Regions from separate parts of the Streptomyces sp. Qhu-G9 genome, predicted to be linked through region 1. Evidence: riboswitches for the same ligand, from Rfam matches in the RefSeq annotation. Region 1 holds a riboswitch; each other region holds the start of a gene.
The links. A riboswitch is a leader RNA that binds a small molecule or an ion and turns the genes downstream of it on or off. The one in region 1 is predicted to bind cyclic di-AMP.
Positions count from the first base shown of each region.

Region 2: linked by a shared signal. The riboswitch ahead of O1Q96_RS34945 (M23 family metallopeptidase) and the one ahead of O1Q96_RS40145 (C40 family peptidase) in region 1 are both predicted to bind cyclic di-AMP.
Region 3: linked by a shared signal. The riboswitch ahead of O1Q96_RS43060 (M23 family metallopeptidase) and the one ahead of O1Q96_RS40145 (C40 family peptidase) in region 1 are both predicted to bind cyclic di-AMP.
Region 4: linked by a shared signal. The riboswitch ahead of O1Q96_RS31440 (M23 family metallopeptidase) and the one ahead of O1Q96_RS40145 (C40 family peptidase) in region 1 are both predicted to bind cyclic di-AMP.

Region 1 covers NZ_CP114283.1:8,651,359-8,657,027, forward strand. The annotation lists gene O1Q96_RS40135 (M23 family metallopeptidase) at 1-464, shown strand, start outside; gene pcrA (DNA helicase PcrA) at 727-3,213, opposite strand; cyclic di-AMP (ydaO/yuaA leader) riboswitch at 3,705-3,876, shown strand; gene O1Q96_RS40145 (C40 family peptidase) at 3,884-5,041, shown strand; gene O1Q96_RS40150 (hypothetical protein) at 5,151-5,504, opposite strand.
Region 2 covers NZ_CP114283.1:7,446,365-7,452,033, reverse strand. The annotation lists gene O1Q96_RS34955 (M16 family metallopeptidase) at 184-1,557, shown strand; gene O1Q96_RS34950 (M16 family metallopeptidase) at 1,554-2,942, shown strand; cyclic di-AMP (ydaO/yuaA leader) riboswitch at 3,175-3,335, shown strand; gene O1Q96_RS34945 (M23 family metallopeptidase) at 3,348-4,121, shown strand; gene O1Q96_RS34940 (GntR family transcriptional regulator) at 4,384-5,076, shown strand; gene O1Q96_RS34935 (HPr family phosphocarrier protein) at 5,385-5,666, opposite strand.
Region 3 covers NZ_CP114283.1:9,305,865-9,311,533, reverse strand. The annotation lists gene O1Q96_RS43075 (dihydrofolate reductase family protein) at 1-121, shown strand, start outside; tRNA gene O1Q96_RS43070 (tRNA-Met) at 223-296, shown strand; gene O1Q96_RS43065 (PP2C family protein-serine/threonine phosphatase) at 503-1,630, shown strand; cyclic di-AMP (ydaO/yuaA leader) riboswitch at 1,937-2,094, shown strand; gene O1Q96_RS43060 (M23 family metallopeptidase) at 2,106-3,155, shown strand; gene O1Q96_RS43055 (aldo/keto reductase) at 3,222-4,166, shown strand; gene O1Q96_RS43050 (PrsW family intramembrane metalloprotease) at 4,280-5,644, opposite strand.
Region 4 covers NZ_CP114283.1:6,597,243-6,602,911, forward strand. The annotation lists gene O1Q96_RS31430 (SGNH/GDSL hydrolase family protein) at 1-785, opposite strand, end outside; gene O1Q96_RS31435 (DUF6250 domain-containing protein) at 932-1,651, opposite strand; gene O1Q96_RS31440 (M23 family metallopeptidase) at 1,868-2,764, opposite strand; cyclic di-AMP (ydaO/yuaA leader) riboswitch at 2,767-2,933, opposite strand; gene O1Q96_RS31445 (alpha-galactosidase) at 3,228-5,318, opposite strand; gene O1Q96_RS31450 (tyrosine-protein phosphatase) at 5,487-5,669, shown strand, end outside.

The DNA.
Region 1 (5,669 bases):
AGGCCCAGCAGGTCGCCGAGAAGCAGAAGGCGGCGGCGGAGGCGGCCCGCAAGGAGCGGCTGCGTCCGAAGTTCGCGCTGCCGGTCGCGCGGCACGGGCTCAGCGCCTACTACGGCCAGGCCGGCATCAACTGGATGTCCGTGCACACCGGCATCGACTTCCCCGTCTCGTACGGCACGACGGTGATGGCCGCGACGGACGGGACCGTCCGTACGCAGTGGAACAGCGCGTACGGGAACATGATCATCGTGACGGCCAAGGACGGTACGGAGACCTGGTACTGCCACCTCTCCACGTACAAGGTCGCCTCGGGGACCGTCGTGAAGGCCGGCGACCCCATCGCGTACTCCGGCAACTCCGGCAACTCCACCGGGCCGCATCTGCACTTCGAGGTACGCCCCGCCGGCGGTTCGGCGATCGACCCGCTCCCGTGGCTGCGCAGCCACGGACTCAGCCCGACCTGAGCCGGCCTCCGGCAGGACCGCCGAGGCGGCCGTCAGAGCCGGGTCGGACTGTGCGGACTCCTCGGACTCCTCCGGCGGCGCCACCCTCCAGAACCCGTCTATCGGTCTGAACGGCCTCGTCCTCGGATCCCGGACGGGCCGCAGGCTCGCGATCCCGCCCTCGAAGAGCCCCTGACCGCCAGGCGACCCGCAGATCTCCCGGCATCCCCGGACCGTCAGGCAGCCCAAGTCCCGCGGGCGGCTCCGAGGGCCCGGGGGAGGGCTACAGCTTCTCCACCGGCGCGTAGCGCAGCAGCAGACGCTTCGGCTTCTCCGCGCCGAAGTCGACCGTCGCCTCCGCGTTCGCCCCCGTGCCCTTCACGCCGACCACCGTGCCGAGGCCGAACTGATCGTGTGTGACGCGGTCCCCGACGGCCAGCGACACCACCGGCTTCTCCGCGGCACCCCGCCGTGTCGCGAAGCCGGACGCGCCGGAGGCGGCCGAGCGGGAGCGGGAGGAGGACAGGGAGGCCGCCACGCCACCGGCCGGACCGGAGGGCACCGCGCCCATGGACCCGGTGCGCTTCCAGTCCAGATGCGTGTCCGGGATCTCCTCCAGGAAGCGGGACGGCGGGTTGTACGAGGGCTGCCCCCAGGCGCTGCGCATCGACGCCCGCGTCAGGTACAGCCGCTCCCGCGCGCGCGTGATGCCGACGTACGCGAGGCGCCGCTCCTCCTCCAGCTCCTTGGTCTGGCCGAGCGCGCGCATGTGCGGGAAGACGCCGTCCTCCAGGCCGGTCAGGAACACCACGGGGAATTCGAGGCCCTTGGCGGTGTGGAGGGTCATGAGCGTTATCACTCCGGACCCGTCGTCGTCCTCGTCCGGGATCTGGTCGGAGTCGGCGACGAGCGCGACCCGCTCCAGGAACGCGGAGAGCCCGGCCGGCGTCTCGCCCTCACCGGCCTCCTGCTCGAACTCCAGGGCCACCGCGGCCAGTTCCTGGAGGTTCTCGATGCGGGTCTCGTCCTGCGGGTCGGTCGAGGCCTGCAACTCGGCGAGGTAGCCGGTCCGTTCGAGCACCGCTTCCAGGACCGTCGCCGGGCCCGCGCCCGACTCGACGATCGTCCGGAGGTCCTCCATCAGCGTGTTGAACCGCTTGACGGCGTTGGTCGAGCGGGCCGCCATGCCGTACGCCTCGTCGACGCGGCGCAGGGCCTGCGGGAAGCTGATCTTCTCGCGCTGGGAGAGCGCGTCGATCATGGCCTCGGCGCGGTCGCCGATGCCGCGCTTCGGCACGTTCAGGATGCGGCGCAGTGGTACGGAGTCCTCCGGGTTCGCGAGCACACGCAGGTACGCGAGGACGTCCCGGACCTCCTTGCGCTCGTAGAAGCGGACGCCGCCGACGACCTTGTAGGGCAGGCCGACACGGATGAAGACCTCTTCGAAGACACGGGACTGGGCGTTCGTACGGTAGAAGACGGCGACGTCGCCCGCCTTCGCGTCGCCCGAGTCGGTGAGACGGTCGATCTCGTCGGCGACGAACTGGGCCTCGTCGTGCTCCGTGTCGGCGACGTAGCCGGTGATTCTGGCGCCCGCGCCCGCGTTGGTCCACAGGTTCTTGGGGCGGCGCGATTCGTTGCGCTCGATGACCGCGTTGGCCGCGGTGAGGATCGTCTGGGTGGAGCGGTAGTTCTGCTCCAGCAGGATCGTCGTCGCGTTCGGGTAGTCCTCCTCGAACTGGAGGATGTTGCGGATGGTCGCACCGCGGAAGGCGTAGATCGACTGGTCGGCGTCACCGACGACGCACAGCTCGGCGGGCTGGAGGTCGTCCTCGCGGGGCGGTACGTCGACCGGGTGCTCGGAGGTGCCGACGAGCTCCCGCACCAGGGCGTACTGCGCGTGGTTCGTGTCCTGGTACTCGTCGACGAGGACGTGGCGGAAGCGACGGCGGTAGTGCTCGGCGACGTCGGGGAAGGCACGCAGGAGGTTGACCGTCGTCATGATCAGGTCGTCGAAGTCCAGCGCGTTCGCCTCGCGCAGCCGCGACTGGTACATCGCGTAGGCCTGGGCGAGGGTCTTCTCGAAGCCGTCGGTGGCCTGGACGGCGAAGTCCTCCTCGTCGATCAGCTCGTTCTTCAGGTTCGAGATCTTGGCGCTGAAGGACTTCGGCGGGAACCGCTTGGGGTCGAGGTCCAGGTCGCGGCAGACCAGGGCCATGAGGCGCTTGCTGTCGGCGGCGTCGTAGATCGAGAAGGACGACGTGAAGCCGAGCTGCTTCGACTCCCTGCGCAGGATGCGGACGCACGCGCTGTGGAAGGTCATCACCCACATCGCGTTGGCACGCGGGCCGACGAGCTGCTCGACGCGCTCCTTCATCTCGCCCGCGGCCTTGTTCGTGAAGGTGATCGCGAGGATCTGGCCCGGGTGCACCCGGCGCTCGCCCAGCAGGTGGGCGATCCGGTGCGTGAGCACCCGCGTCTTGCCGGAGCCCGCACCGGCCACGATGAGCAGCGGGGAGCCGTGGTGGACCACCGCCGCGCGCTGGTTCTCGTTCAGCCCGTCCAGGAGGGCGGCCGGGTCCACGAGCGGCCTGGAGGCGCCGTCCCGGTAGTACCCCTCCCTGCTCGGCGGCACGTCGAAGCGACCGCCGAACAAGTCGTCCGGCACGGGATCCGGCGCCTGGTCCTCGGGCGGCGGCGGGGGCTCTTCCTCGTGGGCCTGCGAGGGCTTGAGGTCCGCCAGGAAGCTGTCGTCAAAGAGGCTGCTCATCGCTCTCCGAGTCTAGGCGCCCCCACTGACACCCCGCCGCCACCCCGGAAACTCGGCGGAATCCGAACGCGGCGGCCGCCCTCACCCGGCGACGCCCCCCCGGACGCGGGAGCCCCACAGGTACCGGGCACCCCCGGCCCCTCACTCTCCCCATCGAGCCCGTCGCGTTCCGTCACCGAGTCGCGTTCCGTCACCGAGCGGGCCGAGCCGGCCTGCGCGTCGACGTGGAACCACCTGCCCGCTCGCGCCTCCACGGTTCGGCGCTGCCGCCCAATTCTGGCTGATTGAAAGCCAACGCCCTCGCCGACCGGAAGCCACCCCTCCGGACAACTCAGCACATATCAGGGACAATTGACACCGGAGGGCAAGATCAAACTTCGAGGTCACGAAAATGTATCGGGCATTTCGCACATCAAACTTCACAGGAGCCACACGAATTGGCTAACTTTCCTGTAGGCCGCTCGACCCGCACCGGCGAACATCGCCGGGCCGAGCGGACTCCGCCGAATCCGGCACGCCTTCGCGGCCGCCGGAACCGGGGACCCAACCGATCCTGGGGTGAATCGGTCCGACTCCCTCGCGGGACAAGGACCGTAGGGCAAACCTTCCGAAGCACCCGCCCGAACCCGACAGCTAACCCGGTAGGCGGATCACGGAAGGAGACGCCCTCGTGGCGCCACACCGCAAGTCGCGGCCCCCCGGTCCCATGGGCATACGGACCCCGGCCCTCGCCACCGCGGCTCTGACCTCGGTGGCCCTGCTCTCCCAGACGGCGGACGCCTCGCCGGCCACGGAGCCCACGCCGAGCACGGAGGAGGTCCAGAAGAAGATCGACGACCTCTACCAGCAGGCCGGTACGGCCACCGAGAAGTACAACGCGGCCAAGGAGAAGACCACCAAGCAGCGCAAGCGCGTCGGCACTCTGCTCGACGACGTGGCGCAGCGCACGGAGAAGCTCAACGCCGCCCGCGAGGACCTCGGGACGTTCGCCTCCGCGCAGTACCGCACGGGAGCCTCCGCCCCCGACTCGGCGTCCCTCCTCCTCGCGGACAACCCGCAGGACTACTTCGACCGGACCCAGCTGATGAACCGGCTGACGGCCCGCCAGCAGCAGGCCGTCGACGACTACGCGACGCAGCAGGCCGCCACCACCAAGAAGCGGCAGGAGGCGTCCGAGGGGCTGGAGACGCTCACCACGACGCAGAGCACGCTGAAGACGTCCAAGGCCGATGTCCAGCGGAAGCTCGCCGAGGCCCGCGCGCTCCTCTCGAAGCTGACCGCCGAGGAGAGGGTCCGGCTCGCCGCGATCGAGCGGGAGAAGCAGGAGGAGGCCCGTCGCAGGGCCGACGAACTGGCCCGGCGGCAGGCGGCCGACGCGGACCGCCGGCGGCAGGAGGCGGCCGCACAGGCCCAGCCCGGCACGGGGACCTCCACGGGAACGGGAGGCGTGCCGGGCGCCGGCCCGGGTTCCGCCTCCACCGCCAAGGCCGACAAGGCGCTCGCCTTCGCCCGTGCCCAGATCGGCAAGCCGTACGTCTGGGGCGCGAGCGGCCCCGGTTCGTACGACTGCTCCGGCCTCACCCAGGGCGCCTGGAAGGCCGCCGGTGTCACCCTCCCGCGCACGACGTGGGACCAGGTCAAGACCGGTTCGACGGTCTCCTTGAACAGCGCTCAGCCCGGTGACCTCGTCTTCTTCTACGACGACATCAGCCACGTCGGCGTCTACATCGGCGACGGCATGATGATCCACGCCCCGAAGCCGGGCTCGTACGTCCGCGAGGAGTCGGTCTACTACATGCCGATCCACAGCGTGGTGCGGCCGGCGTAGAGGCGCCGCTCGGGGCGGGGGCCCAGGGGCCCTCGGGGCGGGAGGCACGACGGGGGGCACGGCACGCGCGCGTGCCCCGGTCCGGCCCGGGATCAGGCCCGGCCGGAGATCAGGTCCAGAGAACCGCGATGAAGATGTTCGCCGTGGTCAGTGCCCCGACCAGGCCGAACAGTTCCTTCTCCACCCTCTCCTCGTCGCGTTTCACGTAGACGAGGCCGAGGATCACGACCAGCAGCGCCAGTTTCACGCCGATCTTGATGTTGTTGACGGTCTGGTCGTCGGCCTGGTTCAGGCCGACGAGGACCGCGCCGGTGACCAGCATGGTCAGCGCGCCGTGGAGCATCGCGGGGGTGAAGCGGGCCGTGCCGTCGCCCATCGCCCTCATCTGGGTGAGGAATCCGCCCAGCAGGGAGGCGATGCCGATGATGTGCAGGGCGACGAAGACATGAATGAGTACGTCCATGAGCCCGGACCCTAACCGGACGTCCGGATACCGCCTCGCACCACCCCGGTCCGGACACCCCTGCGGCAGCCTGCTCGGCACCCCCTGGCGGAGCCCATAGCACCGTCCTGCGTGCCGCTCCCCCGCAATCCGCGCTTCGGTCAGCCCATCGCGCCAAGTCGGTGG
Region 2 (5,669 bases), 1.2 Mb from region 1:
GCCCACCCGCCCGCACACGACTTCGGGAGCCGTGTGATCGCACGACCGTACAGGCTCCCGACGGCGGACGCGTGCTCGCTCTCGGCGTACGGGACGCGGGAACTTCGCCAGCTGTCCGCGCGCTTGCATACAGTGGCACGACTAGCAGGAATTGAGCAGTTTTCCGCGATCGAAGGGACGTACATGCCCATGGGTCACACGGCCACAGCTGAGGCCGGCTCCGGCGGCCTGACAGCGACCGAGCACCGCCTGGCCAACGGCCTGCGTGTGGTGCTCTCCGAGGACCACCTGACCCCGGTCGCGGCGGTGTGCCTCTGGTACGACGTCGGCTCGCGTCACGAGGTCAAGGGCCGCACCGGGCTCGCCCACCTCTTCGAGCACCTGATGTTCCAGGGGTCCGGCCAGGTCAAGGGCAACGGCCACTTCGAACTGGTGCAGGGCGCCGGCGGTTCGCTCAACGGGACGACCAGTTTCGAGCGCACCAACTACTTCGAGACCATGCCGACGCACCAGCTGGAGCTTGCCCTCTGGCTGGAGGCCGACCGGATGGGCTCGCTGCTCGCCGCGCTCGACGAGGAGTCGATGGAGAACCAGCGGGACGTCGTCAAGAACGAACGCCGTCAGCGCTACGACAACGTCCCCTACGGCACCGCTTTCGAGAAGCTGACCGCCCTCGCGTACCCGGAGGGCCACCCTTACCACCACACCCCGATCGGGTCGATGGCCGACCTGGACGCGGCCACTCTCGAGGACGCGCGCGCCTTTTTCCGCACCTACTACGCACCCAACAACGCCGTGTTGTCGGTCGTCGGCGACATCGACCCCGAGCAGACGCTCGCCTGGGTCGAGAAGTACTTCGGCTCCATCGCCGGCCACGACGGAAAGCCCGCCCCGCGCGACGGTTCGCTGCCGGAGAACATCGGTGAGCAGCTGCGCGAGGTCGTCGAGGAGGAGGTCCCGGCCCGCGCGCTGATGGCCGCCTACCGGCTGCCGGAGGACGGCACGCGCGCGTGCGACGCGGCCGACCTGGCCCTGACCGTCCTCGGTGGCGGCGAGTCGTCCCGGCTCTACAACCGGCTCGTACGCCGTGACCGCACCGCCGTGGCGGCCGGGTTCGGCCTGCTGCGCCTCGCCGGAGCGCCCTCCCTGGGGTGGCTCGACGTGAAGACGTCGGGCGATGTCGAGGTGCCGGTGATCGAGTCCGCCGTCGACGAGGAGCTCGCCCGGTTCGCCGAGGAGGGGCCCACGGCCGAGGAGATGGAGCGCGCCCAGGCACAGTTGGAGCGCGAGTGGCTGGACCGTCTCGGTACGGTCGCGGGCCGCGCCGACGAACTGTGCCGGTACGCGGTCCTGTTCGGTGACCCCCAGCTTGCCCTGACCGCCGTCCAGCGCGTCCTGGACGTCACCGCCGACGAGGTCCGGGAGGTCGCCAAGGCCCGCCTGCGCCCCGACAACCGCGCGGTGCTGGTCTACGAGCCGGTCGCCCCCGAAGAGGCCGAGGCCGCCGACGGCACCGACGCCGCCGCTGAAGACACCGACGAGGAGGCGGCCAAGTGACCGAGCTCGCCACGATGGACTTCCACCCGCAGCCCCAGGCCGGCGAGGCCAGGCCCTGGGCCTTCCCGGCACCCGAGCGCGGCGCGCTCGGCAACGGCCTGACGGTGCTGCGCTGTCACCGCCCCGGCCAGCAGGTCGTCGCCGTCGAGATCCTCCTGGCCGCCCCTCTGGAGGCCGAGCCGAAGGGACTGGACGGCATCGCCACGATCATGGCGAGGGCCTTCTCGGAGGGCACCGACAAGCACTCCGCCGAGGAGTTCGCCGCCGAGCTGGAGCGCTGCGGCGCCACGCTCGACGCCCACGCCGACCACCCGGGCGTGCGGCTCAGCCTCGAAGTCCCCGTCTCCCGGCTGCCCAAGGCGCTCGGCCTTCTCGCGGACGCGCTCAGGGCGCCCGCGTTCGACGACGGCGAGATCGAGCGGCTGGTGCGCAACCGGCTCGACGAGATCCCGCACGAGACCGCCAACCCGGGCCGCAGGGCCGCCAAGGAGCTCTCCCGGCAGCTCTTCCCGGCGACCTCGCGCATGTCGCGCCCCCGCCAGGGCAGCGAGGAGACGGTCACCGCGATCGACTCCGCGGCCGTACGTGCCTTCTACGAGAAGCACGTACGCCCCGCCACGGCCACCGCGGTCGTCGTCGGTGACCTCACCGGCGTCGACCTCGACGCGCTGCTCGCGGACACGCTCGGTGCCTGGACCGGATCGCAGGCCGAGGCGCGCCCCGTGCCGCCGGTGACCGCCGACGACACCGGCCGGGTGATCATCGTCGACCGCCCCGGGGCCGTCCAGACGCAGTTGCTGATCGGCCGCGTCGGCGCCGACCGGCACGACCGGGTGTGGCCCGCCCAGGTGCTCGGCACGTACTGCCTCGGTGGCACCCTCACCTCCCGCCTGGACCGCGTCCTGCGCGAGGAGAAGGGATACACCTACGGCGTGCGGGCGTTCGGCCAGGTGCTGCGCTCCGCCCCGGACGGGACGGGCATCTCGATGCTCGCCATCAGCGGCTCCGTGGACACCCCGAACACCGGCCCGGCGCTCGACGACCTGTGGAAGGTGCTGCGCACCCTCGCCGCCGAGGGACTGACGGACGCCGAACGCGACGTCGCCGTGCAGAACCTGGTGGGCGTGGCGCCCCTGAAGTACGAGACCGCGGGCGCCGTCGCGGGCACGCTCGCCGACCAGGTCGAGCAGCACCTGCCGGACGACTTCCAGGCGACGCTCTACCAGCAGCTCGCCGCGACCGGCACCGTGGAGGCCACGGCGGCCGCGGTGAACGCCTTCCCGGTGGACCGTCTGGTGACCGTCCTCGTCGGAGACGCCGCGCAGATCGAGGAGCCCGTCAGGGCCCTCGGTATCGGTGAAGTCAGCGTCGTGACAGCGGAGTAGGGACCGGCAGTCGCAGCAAGGACCGTCGGCAGGCCGGGGCCCGGGTGACTCAGGAGTCGCCCGGGTCTCTTCTTGCGCCGAGTCTCCTGTGGTTTGTCCGTATTGGTAGAGAGGTTGCCTGTCTGCCCTGTGGCATGCGCTACAAAACCCGTGATCCGTTTGTCTATTGAAAGTGGCGACGTTTAGCTTCAGTCCGGCTGTTCGTCAGGCAGTGCGCCGCGTCCGCGGCACCGGACAGTCATCGCCGAGTCCCCGTACGGCGCGAGCCAGGGGAGCCGGGGACCCATACGTAGTCCCTGGGGTGAATCGGACGCCCTTCCCGAAGGGGGTCCGTAGGAGACCTTCCTGCTCCGAACCCGTCAGCTAACCCGGTAGGCGAGAAGGAAGGAAAGGATCAGCCACTTCATGGCGTTCACTCGCGCCACCGGGAAGCACCGTCGTCCCAGCAGCATGAAGCGCGCGACCCGCAGGACGGTGGGCGTCGCCGCACTCGCCACCACCGGTGTCGTAGGCACTCTGGCCGCCCCGGCGTTCGCCGCCGAGAGCTCGGTCGAGCAGACCGGCCTCACCAAGGCCGTCATCATCGGCGACTCGGTCGCCGAAGAGATCGACGCGCAGGCCGCCGCCCAGCAGCAGGCCGCCGACGAGGCCGCCGCCCGCGAGAAGGCCGAGGCCGACGCGAAGAAGCGGGCCGAGGAGGCCGCGGCGAAGGCCAAGAAGGAGCGCGAGGTCAAGGTTCGTGCCGCCCGCGAGGCCGAGCGCAAGCGCCTCAACGCGTACGTCTCGCCGATCACCGGTTCGTACGTCTCCACCGGCTACAAGGCCGGCGGCGCCGTCTGGTCCTCCGGCAGTCACACCGGCATCGACTTCCACGCCGCCAGCGGCACCGCCGTGCGCGCGGTCGGCTCCGGCACCGTGGTGGAGGCCGGCTGGGGCGGCGCGTACGGCAACCAGGTCGTCATCAAGATGACCGACGGCACCTTCACCCAGTACGGGCACCTCTCGTCCATCGGCGTCTCCGTCGGCCAGACGGTCACTCCGGGACAGCAGATAGCCCTCTCCGGGGCGACCGGCAACGTCACCGGAGCGCACCTGCACTTCGAGGCGCGCGCGACCGCGGAGTACGGGTCCGACATGGACCCCGTCGGATACCTCCGCTCGCACGGCGTGAACGTCTGACGGCACGACGCGTCGGCGCACCTCCGTCGAAGGCCCTGGCTCATTGAGCCGGGGCCTTCGCGTGCTCCGGGGCCTTCCGGGCTTCTTCCCGACCGTTCCCGGTCTCTTTCGCACCGGACGACTGCCTGTTCAGAGACGTGATGTGTCCAAAAAATAGCCATGGATTCCGGGCTGCCATCGGAATTTCCCGCTCACTGCAATAGAGTCACCGAACAAGCGTCGATCGACCGCGTTTCGCGGGGATTAAGGCGGAGGTCCGGTCATGCGTATTCCCGCGCGCTCGGTATGCACGGCGATTCGTGACGACATCGTCGCGGGTGTCTACGAGCGCGGCAGCCGGCTCACCGAAGAACTGCTCGCGCGTCGTTACGGCGTCTCGCGGGTCCCCGTGCGCGAGGCGCTGCGCACACTGGAGGCGGAGGGCTTCGTGGTCACCCGCAGACACGCGGGCGCGTGCGTGGCGGAGCCCACGGAGCAGGAGGCCGCGGACCTCCTGGAGATGCGCATGCTGCTGGAACCGCTGGGTGCCGCCCGTGCCGCGCAGCGCCGCACCGAGGCGCACCTCAAGGTGCTGCGCGGCCTGGTCAGACTGGGCCAGGAGCGGGCCAGGAGGGGTAACAGCGAGGATCTGCGCTCACTGGGGGGCTGGTTCCACGAGACGCTCGCGCAGGCCTCGGGCAGCCCGCAGCTGACCTCGACGCTCGCCCAGCTGCGGCACAAGATCGCCTGGATGTACGCGGTCGAGGCGCCCGCGCATCCCGCCGAGTCCTGGACCGAGCACGGGGCCATCGTGGACGCCGTGGCCCGGGGCGACAGCGACCGTGCCCGGGCGGTCACGGCACTGCACACCGAGCGGGCGACGACCGCGCACCGGCTGCGCTTTCCGGGCCGAGACCGCGTCGAGCGTGTGAGGACTTCGCAACATCCCGTAAACACGGCGGGCCTGCGGCATTAACAGTGGCGCCGTATACAAAGAGGGATATTCGGCAGGGGCATATTTCTGATGCCCATTTTCCCGCGTGCCCGGAATTGCCGAGCACGTGATTTCTGCGTGCACGGAAATCGAGTCCCGGATTGCACGCGAATAGCGCCGACGGGAAGATCTGTGACGGATGCCGACGGCACTCCACCAGGGCCGGACGTCGTGCGCAGCCGGGGGCCGGTCGTCTCCACGCGGGCCGGGACCGGACCATGGTGCGGAAACGGCGGAGCCGCGTCGCCCGGGGTGGGGGGACGCGGCTCCGCCGCACGTGATGCGTGGGGTCAGACCGTCTCGGGGAGCTCGTCGAGACCCTCGGCGACCAGCTTCGCCAGGCGGTCGAGCGCGGCGTCAGCGCCCTCGGCGTCGGACGCGAGGACGATCTCCTCGCCGCCCTGGGCGCCCAGGCCGAGGACCGCGAGCATGGAAGCGGCGTTGACGGGGTTGCCGTCCGCCTTGGCGATCGTCACGGGGACGCCGGAGGCCGTGGCCGCCCGGACGAAGATGGAGGCGGGACGGGCGTGAAGGCCCTCGGCCCAACCGACGTTGACGCGGCGCTCAGCCATGTG
Region 3 (5,669 bases), 650 kb from region 1:
GCCCGACACGTTCGTGGCGTCGGCGGACGGGAACGGCCTGCTGGCGGCGCACGGCGCCGACGTCCTGGTGCTCCCGGAGTACGAGGACGCGGCCAAGGCGCCCAACCGCCACCTCGGCTGACCTCGCCGCGCGCCCGCCGGAGAGTTGCCGGAGGGTTGAGGGAGGGCGGCGTTAACCCGTGTGCCAGGGGTCCCGCAGATGGCGTACACTGGTTTCAACGACGCGGGGTGGAGCAGCTCGGTAGCTCGCTGGGCTCATAACCCAGAGGTCGCAGGTTCAAATCCTGTCCCCGCTACTGAAGACCTGGGGCCGGAATCCAACGGGATTCCGGCCCCAGGTGTTTTCCACGAGGTTCGCGAGACCTCCGAGGCCCCCAAGGTCCGCGAGGTCCATCACGGCCCGTGCCGGACGGGTCGGCGCTCACCCGCCCGGCTCCCGCCGGCTCGCTCCCCACCCCCGCTCCCGGGAATCTGGACAGAGCGCGGGAAGGGCAGGAGTCACGTGGCCGGGCGTCGTGAGGTGGAGAAGTGGGCGCCGGGGCCCGTCGAGCCCGAGCGACGGACCGTCTCCTACGCCCACACCCGCACCCTCGTCCGCCTGCTGCCCGCGCTGCTGATCGCCGCGGGAGTCTGTTACGACCTCCTCTCGCCCAAGGACTTCACCGCGGCCCCCTTCTTCACGGCCGCCGCGCTCGTGGCCGCACCGCTCTTCTCGCTCGGCGCCACCGTCTGCACGGGCATCGTGGGAACAGCGGCCATGGCCCTCGTGCACCTCAGGTTCGCCTTCGACGTGGGCGCGGTCACCGAGGTCGTCACCGTGGGAACCGTCGCCGGCCTGGCGATCGTCATCAACCGGCTGGTGAGCCTCGGCAACGCCCGCCTCGCCTCGGCGCGGGAGATCGCCGAGGCCGCCCAGCGGGCCGTACTGCCCGAACCGGCCGGGCGGATCGGCGGGCTCGACATCGCGGCCAGATACGTGGCGGCGCAGGCGGACGCGTTCATCGGGGGCGACCTGTACGCCGTGCAGGACACCCCGCACGGCGTACGGCTCGTCCTGGGAGACGTGCGGGGCAAGGGCATGGGGGCGGTCGGCACCGTGGCCGTCGTCATCGGGGCCTTCCGGGAGGCCGCCGAGCACGAGGCCACTCTGGAGGCGGTCGCCCAGCGACTGGAACGGGCACTGGCGCGCGAGGGCGTCCGGCGGGACAGCGTCGAGATCTTCGAAGGCTTCACCACCGCCGTCCTCGCCGAGATCCCGCACGGCGCCCAGGTCGTACGCCTCGTCAACCGCGGCCACCCCGGGCCCCTCCTCCTGCACGGCGACGGAACCGTCCGCACACTCGCCGCGGCGGATCCCTCGCTGCCCCTCGGGATGGGGGAGCTGGGCGGCCGGCCCGACCGCGCGCAGGAGGAGGCGCTCCCGGGCGGGGCCGTGCTGCTCCTCCACACCGACGGGCTGTCCGAGGCCCGGGACGAGCGGGGCGTGTTCTTCGATCCGGTGGGACAGCTGTCCGGGCGGGTCTTCGCCGGGCCCGACGAACTGCTCGACGAGCTGGTGGACGACGTCCACCGGTACACCGGGGGCCGGTCCACGGACGACATGGCGCTGCTCGCCGTGCGACGGCCGTAGCGGTACGCCCTTCCCGCGCCCTTCCCGCGACTTTCCTGTGGGGATCCCGCGACCTGTCCGCGAGCATCCAGGGTCCATATCACCTGCAGTAGTCGAATGACGCCCCTGCGCACAACAACTGACGCACCGTCAACAGATCCGACACCGGTGAATGGCGATCAACTCGCCCGATTTACCCCGCTCATGACCTGTAAGTCCAGGTCAAGAGCCTTAACGATCATCAAGAACAGCTTGGAATCCAGTGCCCGCGTCTATTAACGTTCGATAACGCAGCGCGGTCGTCCCAGCCGTCACAAGAGATGGCTCCGTGCGCACGCGCCGAATCCCGCAAGGGAACCGGGGAACCACCTACATGGGGTGAATCGCGTGTCTTTCGCGGTGTTTGACACCGTGGTTGACGCGCGTAGGAGACCTTCCTGCTCCGAACCCGTCAGCTAACCCGGTAGGCGAGAAGGAAGGAAAGGAGCGCGCCCACGTGGCGTCCAACAGGCCTGCCCCCGCACCCTCGTTCGTGCCGAATGAGTTCACGGGGGACACCTCGGGTGACAAGAAGCCCGACACCTTCGCCTACGGCGCTCGTAAGGACGAGGAGACCTGGGAGGTCTGGAATCCCAGCGCGGACACCGTCGTTCCCGTCCGCGGCCGGCACCGCGTCTCCAAGCAGCGCGGCGGAGGACTCGCCCGCAGCTCCACCGTTCTGGGCGTCGGTGTCATAGCCGCCGTCGGCGCGGGCGGCATGGCCACCGCGCAGACCGGCAAGCCGCCGGTGTCGATCTCGATCCCCGACCTGCCGAACGTGGGCTCGCTGATCTCGGACGAAGAGGCCCCCGAGGGCTCCAGCACGCCGCTCACCGCCGCCGGCCTCACCACGGCCGACGCCGAGCAGGGCAGCGCGGACGCCGGTGAGGCCCTGCGCACCCGCATCATGCTCCAGGCGGAGCTCCAGCAGGACCAGGTCGACCGCGAGGCCCAGGCGGCCGCAGAGGCCGCCGCCGCGAAGAAGGCCGCCACGCTGGCGGCCAAGGAGCAGGACGCGGCGAAGGCCAAGGCCGCCGCCGCCGAGCAGAAGAAGAAGGACGAGGCCAAGAAGAAGGCCGAGGCCGCGCGCCTCGCCGAACTCGCCACGCAGTACACGCTGCCCACCTCCTCGTACACGATCACCTCGACCTACGGGCAGTCCGGCTCGCTGTGGTCCTCGGGCCAGCACACGGGTCTGGACTTCGCCGCTCCCACGGGTACCCCGATCAAGGCCGTTCACAGCGGCACGGTCACCGAGGCGGGCTGGAACGGCTCGTACGGCTACCGCACGGTCCTCACGCTCGACGACGGCACCGAGGTCTGGTACGCCCACCAGTCGTCGATCGGGGTCAGCGTCGGGCAGAAGGTCGGCACGGGCGACGTCATCGGCCGCGTGGGCGCGACCGGCAACGTCACCGGGGCGCACCTGCACCTGGAGGTCCACACCAGCGGCGGCAGCGGCATCGACCCGATGGCCTGGCTGCGCGGCAAGGGCCTCAACCCGTAGGCCGCTCGCGGTCCGGACGCCCGTAGGTACGGAATACGGCCGTCCGGTACGGCCGTTGACGTACCCATGACTTCTCTTCGCAAGCTGGGTTCGTCCGACCTGGAGGTCTTCCCGCTCGCCCTCGGCGGCAACGTCTTCGGCTGGACCGCCGACGAGGCCAGGTCCTTCGCCGTGCTCGACGCGTACACCGCCGCCGGCGGGAACTTCGTGGACAGCGCCGACACGTACTCGGCCTGGGCGCCGGGCAACGAGGGCGGTGAGTCCGAGACCGTCCTCGGCGACTGGCTGACCGCGCGCGGCAACCGCGCAGACGTCCTCGTCGCGACCAAGGTCGGTGCCCATCCCCGGTACAAGGGCCTGTCCGCGGCGAACATCAAGGCGGCCGCCGAGGCGTCGCTGCGTCGTCTGAAGACGGACCACATCGACCTCTACTACACGCACTTCGACGACCCGTCCGTCCCGGTCGAGGAGATCCTCGCGGCCCTGGACGAGCTCGTGCGCGCCGGCAAGGTCCGCGCGATCGCCGCGTCCAACCTCTCTCCCGAACGGCTCCAGGAGTCCCTGGACTTCTCCGACCGCGAGGGCCTCGCGCGGTACGTGGCGCTCCAGCCCCACTACAACCTGGTCTCCCGCGACACGTACGAAGGACCGCTCCAGGACGTCGCCTCGCGCGGCGGACTGGCCGCCGTGCCCTACTCCGCGCTCGCGGCAGGATTTCTCACCGGCAAGTACCGGGCGGGCGCCCGCATCGACAGCCCCCGGGCCGGTTCGGCGGGCAAGCACCTGGAGACGGAGCGGGGGCAGCGGGTCCTGGCCGCGCTCGACGAGGTCGCGCAGGAACGCGGGGCCGAGATCGCGACCGTGGCCCTGGCCTGGCTCGCGTCCCGCCCGACGGTCGCCGCGCCGATCGCCAGCGCCCGTACGGTGGAGCAGCTTCCGGCGCTGCTGAAGGTGGCGGAGCTGACCCTCACGGACGCGGACCTCACGAAGCTGACCAACGCCTCCGCCTGAGGCGCCCGAGTCCCGCGCCTGAGAGGTTCACCGGGGCCGGGGCCTGCGCGGGTTCCGGGCCTGGTTCCGCAGAGGGGTCCGGAGGGTTCCGCGGTGATTGCCGCGGCAGTGGCTCAGGTCCGGTACGGGTTGTACGTGGGATGCGGCGCCGAGGTCGGGTGCGGAGCAGGATGCCCGTGTCGGTCCCCGTTGGGGTGTTCCGCGTGCTGATGTCCCGTGTATGGGTACCCGTGTCCCGGCCAGAGTGGCGGCGCCGGGGGCGGGGCCGTCGCTCTGGCCGCGTACGCCAGGGCCGGGCGGGCCGGCTCCCGGCGGGCCCACAGCTCGTGGAGCAGCTCCCGTTCCCGTACGACGAAGTCCGCGCCCGCCCGGCCGCGGCGGCCCCGGTGACGCAGGAACGCCAGCGACGTCGCGTACGCCTCGTACTCCGCGACGGCCCGGCCCGCGTCCCGACCGCCGTGGTGGGTGGCGTACTCGCGGGCCAGCCGCCGAGCCTTCATCGAGCCGAGGACGAACGGCTCGGGTGCGGCGATCCAGCCCGCCATGGCGTACGGGGGAAGTTCGTCGCGGACCGTGCCCAGTTCGCGCTGGCGGGTCCAGACGGCCAGCCAGGTGAGCAGCCCGAACGACGGCACCATGAAGGCCGCGTAGACCGCGAAGAAGCCGTAGTCGCCGAAGCTCGACGAGCCGTTCCACATCGCGTGCATGCCCATCGCGAGCAGCAGCCCGGTGATCGGGAGGAGCACGCGGCGCACCCGCTGGCGGTCCGCGGCGCGCGCGGCGATGCCGAAACCGATCCCGGTCAGCACGGTGAACAGCGGGTGCGCGAAGGGCGACATGATCACGCGTACGAAGAAGGTGGCGGCGGTGACGGAGAAGATGCCCGTGTCGCCGGTGAGCTGGTCGGTGCCGAACGCGGTGCCCAGATAGAGGATGTTCTCGGTGAACGCGAAGCCCGTCGCGGTGACCCCGGCTATCACCACGCCGTCGACGATCCCGGTGAAGTCCCGTCTGCGGAACAGGAAGACGAGCAGGACCGCCGCGGCCTTCGCCGACTCCTCGACGACCGGCGCTATGACGGTCGCGCCGAGGGTGTCGGCGTGGGACGGGTCGGCGGTGGCCGTCGCTATCCACTGGGTCGCGAAGCTGTTCGCGACGATGGCTATCAGGGCGGCCGCGCAGGCGCCCCACGCGAAGGAGAAGAGAATGTTTCTCCAGGGCCCCGGATCGACCCGGTCCAGCCAGCGGAACGCGGCGACGAGGAGCGGGACGGGCAGCACGGCCAGCCCCAGGCCCACCAGGAAGCCCTCGGTGCCGGTCTGTTTGCGGACGAGCGCCAGGATCACGAGGCCCGAGAGGGTGAGCAGGGCGGTCAGCGCGCCGTAACGCACCCACTTGCGCTGCCACCAGCGCGCGCGCCGACGGACGCCTCCGGCGGGAAGGCCGGGGGGTGCCGGGGGTGGAAGGCTGGTGGCCATGACAAAAACCCTAACGAGGGAGGGG
Region 4 (5,669 bases), 2.1 Mb from region 1:
CAGGCGACCGCTTCGATCCACAACTTGATGTCGCCCGGCGACAGATTTCCCTTCGCCACCACGTGGTCGCCGGAGGACTCCCCGCGCAGCCGGCGGCCGATCCACGGCACGAGGTACTCGCGTGCCCACTGGACGTTGTCCCGCCGCATCTCCAGCGTGCCGCGCGGCGGCAGCGTCGGCCACGGCTGGTCCGGATCCGCGGGCACCTCCAGGCCGAGGACCTGGCCGGCGCGCAGGGCGACGCGGGTGTGCCCCTCGGGAGACAGGTGGAGCCGGTCGCCGTCCCAGGCCCGCCGGTCCTGGATGGTCTTGAGGGACCACAGGTCGAGCACGGGACAGCCGTACCGGTCGGCGATGGCCCGGATATGGAGGTTGTACGTGGCGATCTTGCCGCGCATGTGCCTGAGTACGGGTACGTCACGGGTGTCGAAGCCGGTCGTCACGAGGACCGTGCCGACGGCCGACGTGAGGTCCGCGACGGCGCGTTCGAAGCGCTCCGCGACCTCGTCGGGGTCGGTGCCGGGCCGGATGATGTCGTTGCCTCCCGCGCAGAAGGAGACCATGTCCGGCGCGAGCTCCTTGGCCCGCCGCAGCTGGTGCTCGACGATCTGGTCGAGCAGTTTCCCGCGGACCGCGAGGTTGGTGTAGTCGAACTCGCCCTCGGGCCGCCGGTCCGCGAGCAGTACCGCGAACCGGTCGGCCCAGCCCACGAAGGAGCCGTCCGGGCCAGGGTCGCCGACGCCCTCGGTGAAGCTGTCCCCCACCGCCACGTACGACCCGATCACTGATCTGTTGTCATTCTTCGAATCGTCTGCCACATCGGCCCATGATTCACCTTCGCGTGTGAGCTACGCGACCGTAGGAAAGGGTTGACGGGCGGTGAGATAGGCCACTCGTCAAGTGTTGGTCAATCCCGGAATAAGGGGGCGGATCAAGGGCGTTGCCGCAGCTCGCCGACCCGGAAGTCCGTGATCGCGAAGTGGCTCCACACGGTCCGGAACGCGAAGTGCCCTCGCGTGTACGGCTCCGGGTCGTCGTGGTCGAAGACGAGTCGCCCGTTGTTCCACCACTGGACCGTCGAGCCGTCCGAGACGATCCGGACCCTGTTGGGCCGGTTCGCCGTGAGCAGGGGTTCCGTGTAGTCGAGGATCAGCGGCCGTACGCCCGCCTCGCCGACGTAGCGACGCAACCTGGTCGTGGTGTTGCCGTTCGCGCCGTATCCGGCGTAGTACGTCCTGAGGTGGTCGTACTCGGCGAGCGCGCCGCCCCGGGGCGTGGCGAAGAGGTCGTCGGGTGAGCGCGCGTCGGTGGCGTTCCAGAAGTTGTTGAGGTCCGAGACCCGGTCGTTGGCCCCGCCCGCGGAGATCGCCGTGGCGGTGTACCCGATGACGTACGGCCCTCGCAGAGCGCGCCTGAACCAGACCGTCGCGCCGCTCGGCACGTCGATGTCCAGGACGCCCCGCGCGGCGGTGACGGTGCCGCCGTCCTGGAGCTCGGTCGCCCACTGGGAGAGACCGTGCCGGAAGTCGTCGCGGGCGATGAGCCGGCCCGGGCGGTGGCGGGACGACGCACTCGCCTGCCGTCCCGGGACGAGCGCCGCGAGCCCGGCGCCCGCGGCCAGGGCTCCGAGCGCTCTGCGGGTGGTCGTCATGGCGGCTCCTTCGGGCGTCACGGTCGCAGAAAGCGCTTGCGGAGATCACTGTGTCCGCACCGGTACGCCCTTGTCGAGACGTCGCCCGGCCACGCCACAGGACCGCAACAAGCCGACCCAGGAAGCCGGCACACCGAAGGCCGGACCCCGGGGATCACAGGGTCCGGCCTTCGGAGACGAGCCGGGCAATACGGGCCCGCGGAGGCGGGCCGGGCGTCAGACGGAGACGCCCTTGGCGCGCAGGTACGCCAGCGGGTCCACGTCCGAGCCGTAGTCCGGGGTGGTGCGGATCTCGAAGTGCAGGTGCGGGCCGGTCACGTTGCCCGTCGCGCCGGAGAGGCCGACCTGCTGGCCCCCGGTCACGGCCTGCCCGGCCGAGACGGAGAGGGAGGACAGGTGGGCGTACTGGGCGTAGCGGCCGTCGTCGAGCCTGAGGACGACCTGGTTGCCGTACGCGCCGCCCCATCCGGCGGAGACGACCGTGCCCGCGCCGACGGCCTTGAGCGAGGTGCCGGTGGGAACCACGAAGTCGACACCGGTGTGGTAGCCGCTGGACCACATGCTGCCCGACATCTTGTACGGGGTACCGACCGTCGCGCCCGCGACCGGCATCGCGAAGCCGGAGGCGTTCGCCGCCTTGGGCGCCGCCGGCTTCTTGGCGGCGGACTGGGTGGTCTTGGAGGCGGGTGCGTCCGCGCTCGGGGTGGCGGCCGCGGCCTTTCCGCCGAGCGTGAGCTTCAGACCCGGGTGGATGAGCGCCGGGTCGGCGCCTATCGCCTTGCGGTTGTCCTCGTACAGCTTCTTCCAGCCGCCGCCGACGTCCTGCGTGTCGGCGATCTTCGAGAGGGAGTCGCCCGCACGCACGGCGTACGTCTTGGTCGCGACCTTCTTGGCCTCGGCCTTCCGGTCGGCGGCCGGCGCGGAATCCGCGGCCTTGCCCGCGACGTCCGAGGCGCTCGCGACGGACTCGGCGGCGGACTGCGGGGTAGCGGCGTGCGCTCCGGCGGCTCCGAACAGCGGGATGGCCAGTGCGGCGCCCCCGGTGCCGGCTGCGGCGATGGAGCGGGAGAGACGCTGGGACTTGGGACGGCGGTGCTTACCCTTCGCGGGCATGGCGAATTCCTCTCCGGCGCCTGCGAGGTGAGCTGTCGGGTGCGAGCTGGAGATGCCCGGCCGTGCTTGCGCACGACTTAACCCCTAGCCGTTCCGGAGACCGGAACAGGCGTTGTACCTGTGGGTCCCCCGCTCCTGCCATGTACGGGTGAGTGAGCGGATTCCGGGCGGTGGCAGGATTGGGCGTCCGTCCGGATTGGAGGTGAACGTAAGCGACATGAAGACACGGAAACAACCTTTGGGGTTTCCTGTGTGCCCCGTTCTCTTGATCCGTGACCGAAATGACAGTCACCCTGAGTCAGTACGGGATCTCACCCGTCCGTTAAACCCCTGAAAACACACGTGAATTGCGTGAACATGGCGACAGCGGAACGTCACGAATATGACGCTGCTCACGGGAGCCGCTCCAGGAGCCTTTATTCCAGAGCGAGTTGGAACTAAGGCTCCAATGCGGACACAACAGTCACATGCGACGCAGTCGGATAACTGCCGCATCAAGGTCGCCACGCAGCCCCGTCCGCAACCCGTGATGCAACAGCACCGCACCTCGGTGGACTTCGCCCGTTTCGAGGCATTCGTACGAAGTCGCCGGGTCGAGGCCCCGCAGGCGCACCGGCGGGACCGGCTCGCCGTAGTGCTGCGCCTGGAGCCAGGCGAGGACGACGGTTTCGCCGTCACGGACGTACTGGACCGCGCTCATACCGCCCTGCGGCGTCCGCAGCCGGTGAAGGTCACCGCCCTGCACGACGGGCCGGATCTCCTTGTAGAGCTCCACCCAGCCCCGCGCCTCGGCCAGCTCCTCGTCGCTCCACCGCGTGAGGTCGCCACCGACTCCGAGCACCCCGGCCATCGCGCTCACGAACCGGAAGCGCAGCGAGCTGACACGACCGTTGAGCTGCGCGTTCGGGCTGTCGGTGACCCAGGCGGCCATGGCCCGGGCGGGGTGCACCTGACTGAAGCCGTGCTGGATGGCGAGCCGGTCGAGGGGGTCCGTGTTGTCCGAGGTCCACACCTGGTCCGTACGCGCCATGATCCCGAGGTCGATCCGGCCGCCGCCGCCCGAGCAGGACTCGAAGGCCACCCCCGGATGGGCCGCCCGCAACCGGTCCAACAGGCCGTAGAGGGCGTGCACATGATCCACCCAGAGGCGCTGCGGGTACGCCTCGCCGGGCCATCCGGCATCGGTGAAGCAGCGGTTGAAGTCCCACTTCACGTAGTCGATCGGGGCGCTGGAGAGCAGCGTGTGGAGCTGCTCCCACAGGTACTCCTGGACGTCCTCGCGGGCGAGGTTCAGGACGAGCTGATTGCGCAGTTCCGTCCTCTTTCGTCCCGGATGGAACTGCACCCAGTCCGGGTGCGCGCGGTACAGCTCACTGTCCGGGTTGACCATCTCGGGCTCGACCCAGATCCCGAACCGCATCCCGAGCGCGTGCACGTCGTCGGCGAGGGGCTTGAGGCCGGCCGGGAAGCGGTCCGGGTTGGGCGTCCAGTCGCCGAGCCCGGCCCGGTCACTGGTGCGCGTCCCGAACCAGCCGTCGTCGACCACGAACAGTTCGACCCCCATCGCGGCGGCCCGCCGCGCGAGGGCCCCCTGCTGCTCCTCGGAGATGTCGAACTCGGTGGCCTCCCAGGAGTTGTAGAGCACCGGCCGGTCCTGGTCCGCGTCCGGGATCACATGGGCCCGCTGGTAGGCGTGCCACGCGCGGCTCGCCCCGCCGAAGCCGCCGTCGCTCCACAGTCCCGCGAAGACGGGCGTGACGAAGCTCTCCCCCGGCTCCAGCCGCAGCAGTCCGGAGTCGTCGTATCCGGCCCCGCCGGTGATCTGCACGCGTGCGTCCGGCAGCTGGGCCACCGCGATCCGCCACGTCCCCGACCAGGCGAGCGCGCATCCGTAGACCTCGCCCAGCTCCTCGGTCGCCGAGCCGTCCGCGTCCAGCGCGACCCACGGCAGGTGCTGATGCCCCGTGTGCCCCCGCCGGCTGCCGATGGTCTTCTCGCCGTAGGTGAGCTCGGAGCGCACCAGACGGGACTCGGCCGCCCACCGTCCGTGCAGCTGGGACAGCCGCCATCCGTCGCGCTGCGGCAGCGTCCAGGTGGCGGAGTCGGCGCGCAGCACCTCCAGGGCGGGTCCCTCGTTGGCGAGGGTCACCCACCGCTCGACGACGTCGGTCCCGGCCCGCATCCGGTAGTGCAGCGTGATGCCGAGTCCGGAGTCGGAGAACCGCAGCCGCAGCTCGTCGCCCTCGGCCCCGCCGGTCTCGTGCCCCTCGAACCGCCACTCGGTGCCGCGCCTGTCCTGCGTACGCACGGAGAGCGCGGGCCGGACGAAACGGGGGCCGCCCTCGACCGGGTACTCCTCATGGCCGTCGAGGGTGGCCTCGAAGGGCCAGTACTCCGGTCCGGGGCCCGCGGCGAGCGCCTCCGCGTCGGCGAGCCCGATCCTCGGGCCCCAGTGCAGATGAAGCAGCTCGTCCTCGTCACCGAGCCGCAGGCCGTAGCTGCTCGTGGGTCCCGAAAGAAGCCACGTACGGCCGTCTGCGCCGATCTCTACCATCAAGCCCTCACATATTCGAACAGGCACGCTCAAGCCCCAACATCATCAGGGTCCGCGTGCCTTTCCGGCAACGTCTGTGGACAACTCATTGGCCTACGAACCAATGTCGTATCGTCGGACACGCATCTCGCCGACGAGCCGCGTCGGCGGCGGATGGGAGGAGCCCCCGTGACGCAGCAGGTCCCGTCGACCGAGCCCGAGCTGGCTGGAGTGCGCAACTTCCGCGACGTGGGCGGCCTGCCGACGGTGGACGGCCGGCGGGTGGCGTACGGGCGGCTGTTCCGCAGCGGTCACCTCGCGCACGCCACGGCGTCGGACGCCGCGTTCCTCGCCTCCCTGAGCCTGCACACG